3 regions of the Pseudoalteromonas sp. SWYJZ12 genome follow, and region 3 is predicted to be linked to each of the others. Evidence: predicted binding sites of a transcription regulator. Region 3 holds the regulator's gene; each other region holds the start of a gene.
The links. The regulator sigma-54, encoded in region 3, starts transcription at its own class of promoters, with help from an activator protein. The targets are predictions, from matches to a motif close to GTTGGCACGNNNNTNGNNT.

Region 1 (4,216 bases), on a different contig from region 3:
AAGACATTAGTGAACTACAAGCTAAAGAAGAGTACCAACAAAAAATAATTTGGCGACTCAGCGCTGCTATTGCTTTTATTTTAGTGATTGCTTCATTATTTTTATTTTATCGGCAAGCTCGACAACGTCAAAAATATCACGATATTTCATTAACAGATTATCTAACAAATTGCTCTAATCGCAGAGGAATAATGCGCGCAGCAGAAGCAAAGCTTGATGAAGGTAAAATGACGATAGCAATTGTTGACTTAGACTATTTTAAAAAAGTTAACGACCATTTTGGTCACGATGTTGGAGATTTAGTTCTTATTGCCTTTGCAAAAGCTGCAAAAGAAACACTATGTAATGATCATCAGTTTGGTCGTTACGGCGGCGAAGAATGGTTATTTGCACTAAATACGGTTGATGAACGAATAATTCGCGATATATTTAACCGACTCGCCATTAGCTTCGCCGAGCATTGCAGTAATATAGAAGACCTTCCTAGTGATACAAAAATCACCTTTAGTGCAGGGGCCTCTGTAAGTGGCCCTTTAAAAAGCACACTAGATGTTCTTATTAAACATGCAGATAAATTACTTTATAAAGCAAAAGAAAACGGAAGAAACCAAGTCGTTGTTGATTAAATAAGCACAGCTAAAAGTATTGGCTCATTTACTTGACTAAAGTCCGTCTAAAACCATCTGTTTAATTTTATGTGCTTTTACAAAATGATCTAATTTATGGGTGTGTATCCACCAAGTAGCGGCCTCCATAAGTAGCTCTGGGTCGTCGTTTTTATTGGCAAAAAATGCATAAAAAGAAAGCCCTACATTTTCGCCTTTAGCTGCTATTTTTTTATCGCACACGGTAATTATTTTTGCTCTTAGTTCTTCCCTCATACATACCTTTAATCATATTAATGCTGTATTACTGAAATACGCCATTTAAAACGCTAACGATTAGCTGCAAAAGGCTTCTATCAACCAAGCCATGATTCTCAAGCTCTTTATTAGGCGTATTTACTTTTGCAGCTTTGCATTCATTATCTAATGTCTCATTTTTACGTGTATCGGTTTCGTATGCAATATCTGCTTGTTCCATACATTTTGCCGAGCCTGCGTAAGGCTGCGCCGCACAAGCGCTTAGTAATAAAAAAAGTGGAATTGCTATCAATAATTGTTTCATAACTAATCCTATTTTTACGCAACTTATTTAATTTAAATTACAGCTGTAAGTTAGCCTATTTACTTTCTACCACCATTACAAAAAATTCAAAAAAGAACGTACCGATAATATCAAAAAAAGTGTCATTTTTTTCATCCTTTTTAATTTGTGCGCTAATGCATTGATTATAAACTTCTGAGCTTGTTTGAGCGCCATTTCGATCAACCGTTTCAGCCTCTTCAATGCATAAGTTAGGGTCAGAACGTGGGGCTGTACTACAGGCACTTAGTAAAGCGCACAGCAATAATGCGGCGATGGGGCTTTTTATGTTCATCCTTAAACTATCCTATTAAGTTAACGTGCTACCTGCATTTATACCGATTGATATTATATGTGGGAGTAATACATATAGATTGTACCTAAATAATGTTGCTACTTTATCACTGCAATAAAATAAACAACCAGTAAATATTTGTAAGGTTCTGTAGGAATTTATACTCCTTTTATAATTGAACTACGTAAAAGCCTGAAATTATTGCATTCATATCACTGTAAAATTTACAGTGATAGCAGCCTAGAAATAAAAAATCAAAATAAAAGCAATAAAATACATCAACTTAATATTTGGCATTTAGTTTGCTAGTTTTAGTGATATAAGCAAATAAATTGTAAAAGGACTAGTTATGAATATTTTTGAAGCACTACGTCATGACCATGACAAACAACGAGAATTAGTAGATGCGCTTATTCAAACGCACGGCGACACAGAGCAGCGCCACACGCTAATGGACGAGCTAAAAACAGAATTAGAACAACACGCAAAATTTGAAGAACGTTACTTTTACAATCCACTTATGTTTGATGACTTAACTCATGAAAAAGCGCGCCACAGCGTAGCTGAACATCACGAAATTGATGAATTAATTGAACAACTTGAAGATACCGAAATGAGCTCGTCTGCATGGTTAGTTGCAGCTAAAAAACTGCATCATTTAGTACATCATCATTTAAGCGAAGAAGAACACGAAGTATTTCAATTAGCGGGTAAAGCACTAACCGAAGGGCAAAAACAAAGCTTGGCAAAGCAGTATAATGATGCAATGCACTAATACTTTTTATTTGTGAGTAACTTTACTCACAAATAATTGAACCACCTTATATACACTCCCTTGTGTACTATTGGTTATAGGCCACTTGGCTTATAACCATTTTTTAAGCCTATGTGCTAACTCTTCTCTAGTAAGGGTGCTTCTGTCGGATCAAAAATTCGATACGCCACTAGCTTTAAACCATCGTTAATAAAAAACCACACCAAAGCATATGCCCACACAGCAAGTGCCCATCCCCATCCTAGTGGGGTCATAAACACCCCATAAACAGCAATAAGTGTTGCTATAACTTGCGTGCCAAATACGGCGACCATTAATATAGCAGACGGTTTAATAGACCAAAATGGACCTCGGGTACGCGCTAAAAATATAGTCAAATGCCCTGCTACAGAAAGTAATAAGTACATTAATGTTTGAAGATGAGGACGGTCGAGTTCAAATACTTTATCTCCTAAGTAAAATAAACCAAAGGCTGCAATTGGCCCTACAATTCCCAGCACAGATGCAATACCTAAAACGAGCCGCATATTCCATGTTTCGGGCTTATTTTGATAATGCACATTGTCGTATGCAATAGACAAAATGGCGGCATCGTTAAGTAAAGCAAGCATCACAATCATGACTGCTGTTAACGGATAAAAGTTAAAAATTAATATCGCCATTGTCATAAAAAGTAATACGCGCAGTGTTTCAGCAACCCTGTAAATAGCGTAACTGTTCATGCGTTGAAATATTTTTCGGCTTTCTTTAACTGCATCAATAATAACCGACAAGCCATCGGTCATTAACACGATTGATGCTGCTGACCGCGCTGCATCTGTAGCGCCCGATACAGCAATGCCACAGTCAGCTTTTTTAAGTGCTGGCGCATCATTTACGCCATCTCCTGTCATACCAACAATGTGCCCTCTATGCTGAAGCACATCAATAATATGGTATTTATGCTCAGGAAATACTTGTGCGAATCCGTCAGCGCTCTCGATTGAGTCATCTAACTGTGTGGCTTGATGATGCTCAGTTGCACCAAATCCACTAGCATCAAGAATGTTTGTCCCTAAACCCAGTTTACTTGCAGTTTCGCGCGCAATGGCCACTTGATCGCCCGTGACCATTTTAACGCTCATACCCATTTCTTTTGCATCGGCAATGGTTTGTATTGCTTCTTCACGCGGTGGATCAAAAAGCGGCAATACACCTATAAATTGCCATTTACCTTGCTCGTCTGTTTTAGCAACCGCTAAAGAGCGAAACCCACGCGCTGCAAATTCATCTATCGATGCCTCAACTTGAGTTTTAACTGCCTCAATATTAGCCGATAAAGCTAAAATAACCTGCGGTGCACCTTTGGTCACTTTAAACGTTTTGCCATCAGCATTTTTAATTAATGCTTCAGTACGTTTGCTCACAGGATCAAATGGCTGAAAATGCTCTATATGATAAGAATCTAGATGCTGCTCAGCTTTTACACTTTGTAATACTGCTAAGTCAATCGGATCGTTATTTTCTGAGCGAGATGCTAATGCCGCGTACAATATAACTTGCTCAGCAGAGCCTTTATTTATTGAGTTTTCGATATAAAACGGGTCACCTAACGTTAATAGGTTTTGTGTCAATGTGCCGGTTTTATCGGAACACAAAATATCAACACCTGCTAGCTCTTCAATTGCAGCTAAACGCGTTACAACCACTTGCTTTTTAGCCAATAAACGAGCGCCTACAGCCATAGTAACTGATAGCACTGTTGGCATTGCAACTGGTATTGCAGCAACAGTTAATACCAGTGCAAACTGCAATGTGGTGATCATTGGATCATCGCGAAACAAAGCAACAATAACTATAAGCAGTACTAAAGCCGCAGCAAGCATTATTAAATAATTACCAATTTTAAGCACTGCACGCTGAAAATGACTTGCGGTTCGCTCCCCTTGCACTAACTGTGCTGTTTTACCAAAAAAGGTATT
Region 2 (4,216 bases), on a different contig from region 3:
AATATTTTAACTGCTGTTTAAATACCGGATGCGGACGTTGCTGTTGGCTATGCAACGCTAAACTCAACTCGTTTGCACTGTTTACTCGGCTCTCAAGTAATGCCACTAAATAAATAGCGAGCCTAAAAATACCAGGGAGTTGGTCATCAAGTATTTGTGCTTTTAGTAGCATATGCGCCAAACGAATATCAGCACCAAAACCTAACATTTTACTGCCAAGCGGTGTGAGCTTACCCTTGCTATCAATAGCTTCTAGCATGTTGAGCAGGTTACTTGCTTGCTCGCATTGTTGCTCAGTAGGCTTATCAAGTAGGGTTAGCTCATCAATACTGGCTCCCCACTGCTTTGCCTCAAGCATAAGTTGGCTTATGTCTGATGTGAGTATTTCGGGATTGTCGTGGCTATTACGTCGCTCAAAGGTTTGCTTTGAGCCAATTCGATAAACAATGCCCGGCTCTATTCGCCCTGCACGTCCTGCTCGCTGCACAGCAGACGAGCGCGATATGCTTTGTGTTGTGAGCTCTGTGACCCCTGTTTTTAAATTAAAGGTCGCTGCACGGCGCTTGCCGCTGTCAATTACAATGCGTATGCCTTCAATAGTTAAACTGGTTTCGGCTACATTGGTGGTAAGCACTACTTTGCGCATACCGTTTGGTGCAGGAGCAATAGCAGCTTGCTGATTAGCTTTATCTTGCTCGCCAAATAGCGTTGCTACTATGCAGTTACTGGGTAAATCGCTCAGTGCTTGCTGCACGCGTAGTATTTCAAATTGCCCAGGTAAAAATACCAATGCGCTACCTGTTTGCTCATTAAGTGCTTGTTTTATTATGGTAGGAATTGCATCAAGCCAACGGCTTTCATCTTTTATGGGTATGTATACTTCGTCTATTGGGTAGCTGCGACCGCTTGATTGAATTACAGGGCAGTCAAAAAACGCTGTATAACGCTCAGTATCAAGAGTTGCCGACATAAGCATAATGGTTAAATCTTCACGCAGCGCACTTTGGGTCTCGAGCGCAAAGGCAAGTGAGGTATCGGCTGCAATTGAACGCTCATGAAATTCATCAAATATCAGTAAATCAATATCGCTTAATTCGGGGTCGTTTTGCAGCATGCGCGTTAGCATGCCTTCGGTGACTATTTCGAGGCGCGTATTAGCACTTACTTTACTCTCACCCCTAATCCGCAAGCCCACACTTTGCCCAACACTTTCGTTTTGGCACTTTGCTAGGTAGCTGGCAATATTACGAGCAGCTAAACGGCGAGGCTCTAGCATTACAATACGTTTAAAATGCCCATCGCGCATTAGTTGCAGCGGCAACCACGTAGATTTACCCGCACCAGGCGGCGCTTGTAATAACGTAATAGGATTACTTTGTAATGTAGTAACGAGTTGTTGATATATGTCTTGAACAGGCAGCACAGCTATTTACCCTAAATTGCTTTGCAGGCATTGTAACAAAAAACCGCAGCGACGCTGCGGTTGATATTTGATATCTTAAACTAGTTTGATGATGGGCAATTTTGATTACCGTATATAACCTTTACTTCACCATCACCATATTCACAAAAGTATTTATCTGCATCCATACCAGTTCCAGCCCATTGCTTTATAAGTGGTGAAGCAGATGCTGTTGTCGACAAAAAAACAAACGATAACATTACTAATAAGCCAACTTTTCCCATTCTATATTCCATCCCTTTTAAGATTTTAACTCGATTCGCGATAATAACTCTAAATGAAATAAAGTAAATATTTAGAAATCCAGAGCCCTAACTTTAATACTCCACATATATTAACTACCCGATACTAATCTAATTCGCTCTGCAGGCACTCGTAATTGATCCATTAAGTAAATTTTAAATGGTGCTTCGTAAGGTTGCTCATCAACCGCTTTTTGCATGCACAAAAGCCATGCGTCACTTTGCTCAATTCCTACATGTAAATGTTTGTGCGCTTGAGGAATGTTAATACTGCCAAAATGTTCAGCGTATAATTTAGGACCACCTAACCAGCCCGACAAAAAGTAAGCGAGCTTTTTACGTGATGCCGATAAGTCTTTTGAATGCATACTCCTTATATGCTCAGCCTCTTTTAAAGCGTCCATATTATCGTAAAACGCATTCACCAATTGTGTAATACCTGCTAACTCACCTGCCATTTTGTATGAGCAGTCACCCACTCCGTATTCACACGTTTTTGTATTCATAACTCACTCAGGTTAACTACTTTGTTTAATACCTGCATATTAGCTTAAAACAAAAATTTAAGAATGAGTTACATCAAAGCGGCGTAACTTATGTCAGCAATAATTACAGGCTGCTATGTATATTTTTTAATAAATAGCGCAATATTAAAAACAAAATCGCTCAACATAAAAATATAACCAACTGATAATAAAAACAATAAAACCATTATTATTCCTTGGTACAAGGCTTGCTACTTTATAACTGACAGTTAATTCACTAACCTAAAGTAAGGATAAACTTATGAACAGCGATCGTATCGAAGGTAATTGGAAAGAACTTAAAGGTAAGGCTCAACAAAAATGGGGCGATCTTACCAACGACGATTTAGATAAAATTGAAGGTAGCCGTACAGAGCTAGTTGGTAAAATCCAGCAGCAATACGGTAAATCTAAAGAAGAAGCAGAGCGTGAAGTTGATGAGTTTGAAAAAGGTCGTTAAACCGCGTTAACCGCTTTTAAAAAAACCGCCATTTGGCGGTTTTTTTGTTTAAGCTGTAGGTTATTTAGCTACGCTTTTAATTGGTTACCAATCGGTAACTGCCTAATACGCTTTCCGCACGCTGCAAAAATAGCATTACATAATGCTGGCGCATAAACTGGTGTAGACGGCTCGCCTACTCCTGCTGGTGGTGCATCACTTTGTACAATTTCAACTTCAATCTCAAGAGGTGAGTCGCTCATACGCGGTACACGATAATCATGAAAGTTACTTTGCTGTACGCGCCCTTTATCAAAGGTAATACCATCGCTGATTGCAGTTGTAATACCGTAAATAGAGCCACCTTGGGTTTGGTTTTTAACGGTGTCGGTGTTTACAACCGTACCCGCATCAATGGCAACCCACGACTTAATTACTTTTAAATCGCCAGCATCCGACACTTCTACTTCAACTACCGTAGCTACGTAAGTTAAAAAGCTTCTGTGTGCTGCTATTCCTAAACCTCGACCTTTAGGAAGCTCTCGCCCCCATTTACTCATGTCAGCTACTTTTTCAATAACACGGCGCAGTCTGCCAATATCTAGAGGATAAACCGCTTTATCGCCACCGTAATTATCGTATGTGGCATTTTGCTCAGTTACATCAACAATGCGACTCGGACCTATCGTGTCTAGTAAATAGTCTTTTTGGTCGCGACCGGCTTTATGCGCTGCTTCGCCAATAAATGACTGAATAGCAAAGGCATGAAAAATATTTGATACAGAGCGCATCCAACCAATTCGTGCTTTGGCTTGCGCATCACCGTTTTCTAACTTCATGTTAGGTGTGTTAATAGGGTTATCGGTAAATCCTAAGCGCAGTTCAAAGCTTCCCGGCGTAGTCGCCCCTTCTGAAAAGGTAGAGGTAATAGGTGAAAACGCGGTGCGATGTAAATAAGATTCTATAGCGCCATTTTTATCTAGTGATGCTTCAATGTGCTGAGCCGAAACTGCATGGTAAAAACCATGTTGTATGTCGTCTTCACGCGTCCATTGCACACGAATAGGTTTGCCTACTTTCATTGAAAGGTAAGCTGCTTCTGCTGAAAAGTCAGGTTTTGACTTACGCCCAAAACCGCCTCCTAACATGGTAACGTGAACATTAATTTTGCTCTCATCCATGCCAAGCATTGCAGCCACTGTTTTCATATCGGCTTGTGGATTTTGCGTAGCAGCCCATATATCAACACTGTCTTTGTTGTACATAGCAGTTGCACAAGGCGGCTCCATTGGTGCTTGAGCAAGATGCGGCGCGTAATAATCAGCTACGAGTTTATTGCTCGATTTAGCCAACACGCCCATGGCATCGCCTTTATCACGTATGTTTGCCTGTGGAGTTTGTACTGTTTTTAATAATGACTTTTTAAATTCTTCTGAATTGTAATCGCCATTTTTGCCATCATCCCACACCACTTTTAATGCTTTACGCCCTTGCCATGCAGCCCATGTGTTTTTAGCTATAATCGCAATGCCACCTTTTGGCTGAAACT
Region 3 (4,216 bases):
ACACCCAATAGCAATGGTTAAATAACTGCGGTTATTTCGCTCTAAGTGCGGTAACCATGTTTGTACAAATGTTTGAATTTGCCATGTGAATTTTTGCACTATGCTGTGATTGGCCAAATAATCTTTAACAGGTTGATCTAACCCATTTAAAGGTTTTAATTCAGGTTCCCAATGTGGATTGGGTAAAAAGCGTGCATCAAATACGTAATCTGCTTCTTTTGGTATACCGTATTTAAAACCAAACGATTCAAACGTGACAATCAGTTGCTTATCTTTTTTACCTAAAATCTTTTCACGAATAGATTCAGCAAGTTGATGAACACTCAAATCAGTCGTGTCTATCATAAAGTCGGCGCGGGTGATTAATACATCAAGTAATTCTTTTTCTTTTTTGATGGCTAAATCAAGAGGCAACGAGTCAATTGATAGTGGGTGTAATCTACGAGTTTCAGAAAAACGTTTGATCAATGTTTGATCGTCGCTATCTAAATAAAATAACGTAGGTTTTGCAAAGCCAGGCAAGTATTCAAGAATATCGTTAAATTCATCTTGTTGTTTAGGGATGTTACGCACATCAATGCTAACAGCAATTTTATCGTAGCTATCAGACACACTGCGAACTAATGAAGGAAGCAAGTTAACTGGAATATTATCTACGCAATAATAACCTAAATCTTCTACAACGCGTAAAGCAACCGACTTTCCAGAACCAGAACGGCCGCTTATGATAATTAACTCCATTTAACACCCTTTATAAAACTATGATTGATTGACAATAACTTGGTAAAGCTCAGTATCTGATTTTGCACTGCGTAACTGTTTACAAAAATCTTTGTTGTTTAGTTTATCAGCAATGGTTGCTAGAGTCTTTAAGTGCTGCTGGTTATCGCCATCTGGTACGATGAGTGCGACGAAAATATCAACAGGGCGATTATCGATTGCATCAAAATTTATTGGAGTTTCGCTAACGAGTACTAAAGCCAAAGGCTCTTCTGCACCGCTCATTCTTCCATGAGGAATGGCAATGCCACGCCCTATACCTGTACTACCGAGTTTCTCTCTGCTCATTAAAGCATTAAGAATATCTTGTTGCGGTAAATACGGAAGTTTGTCGTGAGCAAGTTCGCTAATGAACTCTAAAATTCTTTTTTTGCTATTAAAAAGGACCGCAGCTTTGCTGCAGTCCTGGCATATAAGTGAGCTTAATTTCATCATATTAGTGTCGAGCAAGCTTCTCTTTGTGTTTAATTACTTGTCGATCGAGCTTGTCGATCAACGAGTCAATGGCGGCATACATATCTTGATGTTCTGTAGAGGCAAATAGCTCAGCACCGCTTACGTGTATGGTGGCTTCTGCTTTTTGATTTAATTTTTCTACATCGAGAATGACATGAACATTATTAATATGATCAGAGTGTCTTTCTAGCTTCGCAAATTTGGTATTAATATAGTCTCTTAGTGAATCGGTTAATTCTACGTGACGACCAGTTAAGTTTAGTTGCATAAGCATTACCCTCTTTTTTTGCGTCTTAAATCAAACTTTTACGTTGATTTGACGGTGGAATAGCCAGAGATTCGCGGTATTTTGCGATTGTACGTCTCGCTACTTTAATTCCTTGCTCAGCCAATATATCCGCTATTTTGCTATCACTCAATGGTTTTGCTGAGTTTTCTGCTGCGATTAATTTTCGGATAAGCGCACGGATTGCTGTAGATGAACATTCACCACCGTTTTCGGTGCTTACATGGCTTGAGAAAAAATATTTAAGCTCAAATATACCACGGGGTGTGTGCATATACTTTTGGGTTGTTACGCGCGAAATTGTTGATTCGTGCATTTCTACCATTTCAGCAACATCATTTAAAACCATTGGTTTCATGGCTTCAGGACCGTGTTCAAAAAAGCCTTGTTGTTGCTTAACAATACAATTTGTTACTTTTAATAGCGTGTCGTTTCTACTTTCTAAGCTTTTAATAAACCATTTAGCTTCTTGTAAATGCGAGCGAATAAACTGGCTGTCACCACTGGATTTTACAGTGCGAGACATTGCCGCGTATTGGCTATTAACACGAATTTTAGGCATGCTATCTGGGTTTAACTCAACAACCCAGCGGCCTTTAATTTTTTTAACTGACACATCAGGAATAACATACTCAGATTCTTCTCTTACAATAGTATCTGCAGGTTTAGGGCTAAGAGTATGTATTAATGTCATTACTTCTTTAAGCTCTTCTTCTTTGAGCTTAGTTTTCTTCATTAATGTACGATAGTCACGAGCAGCTAATAAATCAATATGCTCGGTTAAAATCATTTTTGTTTCATTAATGTAAGGTGTTTCTTTATCAAACTGGTTAAGCTGAATACACAAACACTCTTGTAAACTACGTGCAGCAATACCAACAGGATCAAACAGTTGGATGCGTTTTAATACAGCTTCAATTTCATCAAGTTCGACTTCGTTATCATCTTCGTTTTCTTGATTAAAGCTTTCTAAAATCTCTTCGCAGCTTAGTGTTAAAATACCTGAATCATCGACGGCTTCTACAATAGCAATAGCAATAGCTTCGTCTGTAGGGCTAAATGGCGTTAGTTGTAACTGCCACATTAAATACTCATGGAGCGTTTCAGTAGAGGCACCTTGGTATATTGATTCGTCTTCAGGCATCGGACCCGATGATGCTGCTGGGGCGGCACTCATGTACTCATCCCAACTAACATCCATAGCCATGTCGTCACTTAGCGTGTCTTTTGCAAGTGCTTCACCACTATCTTGTTCATATTCGCTTGGAGCATCATCGGCAGATGCGCTAACAGTTATGTCATCTGTATCTGCTTTTTGCTCGTTTTTACCTGCAGCGTCTTCGGAATAGTCTGCTTCTTCAACCTCTAATAGCGGGTTGCTGTCGAGAGCTTCTTGTATTTCTTGCTGGAGATCCAATGTACTGAGTTGCAACAAACGAATAGCTTGTTGCAACTGTGGAGTCATTGTAAGTTGCTGGCCCATGCGCAGCTGTAGTGATTGCCTCATGTATCTCTAACAATCCTTTTATGTTGTTATAATTAATACTAGCAGATGCTTAAAGACATGGCGTAAATGTTACAGCCTAAATTGCTCGCCTAAGTAAACATCGCGTACTGTTTTATCATTTAATACGTGTTCTGGAGTACCTGATGCAATCAGCTCCCCATGAGAAACAATGTAGGCTTTTTCACAAACATCAAGGGTTTCTCTTACGTTATGATCGGTAATTAATACACCAATCCCACGATTTTTGAGATGTTCTATTATTTTCTTTATGTCTAATACCGAAATCGGGTCAACACCTGCAAATGGTTCATCTAGTAATATAAATTTAGGATCTGCTGCCAGCGCACGTGCTATTTCCACACGACGACGTTCGCCACCCGACAATGCCATACCTTGGCTATCACGAATGTGTTGTATGCTAAATTCATCTAATAATTTATCGAGAGTGTCTTCTCTAGCTTGTTTATTTAACTCTTTGCGCGTTTCTAAAATGGCCATTAAGTTTTGATAAACAGTCAGCTTTCTGAATATTGAAGACTCTTGCGGTAAGTAGCCAATGCCTAATCTAGCACGACTATGCATAGGTAAAAGAGTAATATCGTTATCGTCTATCGATATTTTACCTTTGTCGCTAGGTACAAGTCCTACTATCATATAAAACGTGGTGGTTTTACCTGCGCCGTTAGGGCCAAGTAAGCCAACAATACTGCCAGCTTTGACTTCAAGGCCGACGTTTTTTACAACTTCACGGCCTTTATAGCTCTTTGCTAATAGCTCTGCTTTTAATGTGCTCATGGTTGACCTTTGTCGCTTTTTTTACTTTTTTTAGTCTCGATTGGCACTAAAATTGTGTGAACGCGGTCAGTTGAGTTTTCATCTTTTTCGGCACTGATTAGCTGCTGCTCTATATCGTAGGTAATGCTTTTAGCATTTATTTTTTGTCCCGCTTGCGATACTTGTGCATTACCAACAAGCGTTAAAAAACGCTTAGATACATCATAACGTACTTCGTCAGCACTGGCGCTCATAGTCGTGCCATCTGATTGCTTTTCTTCAAAGTGCGCAGGGCTACCTGTAGCAATTAATAATTGTTTATTATCACCAAGTTCATCGCGTTTATGTACTTCTAAGCGGTCGGCTGTGATACGGCGATTACCGTGAATAATTTCAACATTTTTCTCAAAAAT

Region 1: I6F42_RS11185 (hemerythrin domain-containing protein) is a predicted target of sigma-54. The motif match lies at 1,770-1,788, and genes of this name have one in related genera.
Region 2: I6F42_RS17285 (CsbD family protein) is a predicted target of sigma-54. The motif match lies at 2,425-2,443, and genes of this name have one in related genera.

The regions. Positions count from the first base shown of each region.
Region 1 covers NZ_JADYXH010000008.1:32,961-37,176, forward strand. The annotation lists gene I6F42_RS11165 (GGDEF domain-containing protein) at 1-626, shown strand, start outside; gene I6F42_RS11170 (DUF6500 family protein) at 663-881, opposite strand; gene I6F42_RS11175 (hypothetical protein) at 910-1,167, opposite strand; gene I6F42_RS11180 (hypothetical protein) at 1,223-1,480, opposite strand; gene I6F42_RS11185 (hemerythrin domain-containing protein) at 1,830-2,255, shown strand; gene I6F42_RS11190 (plasma-membrane proton-efflux P-type ATPase) at 2,372-4,216, opposite strand, start outside.
Region 2 covers NZ_JADYXH010000021.1:57,021-61,236, reverse strand. The annotation lists gene hrpB (ATP-dependent helicase HrpB) at 1-1,423, opposite strand, end outside; gene I6F42_RS17295 (hypothetical protein) at 1,504-1,686, opposite strand; gene I6F42_RS17290 (group II truncated hemoglobin) at 1,797-2,210, opposite strand; gene I6F42_RS17285 (CsbD family protein) at 2,491-2,688, shown strand; gene I6F42_RS17280 (xanthine dehydrogenase family protein molybdopterin-binding subunit) at 2,757-4,216, opposite strand, start outside.
Region 3 covers NZ_JADYXH010000005.1:89,947-94,162, forward strand. The annotation lists gene rapZ (RNase adapter RapZ) at 1-741, opposite strand, end outside; gene ptsN (PTS IIA-like nitrogen regulatory protein PtsN) at 760-1,212, opposite strand; gene hpf (ribosome hibernation promoting factor) at 1,217-1,504, opposite strand; gene I6F42_RS08385 (RNA polymerase factor sigma-54) at 1,530-3,029, opposite strand; gene lptB (LPS export ABC transporter ATP-binding protein) at 3,099-3,824, opposite strand; gene lptA (lipopolysaccharide transport periplasmic protein LptA) at 3,821-4,216, opposite strand, start outside.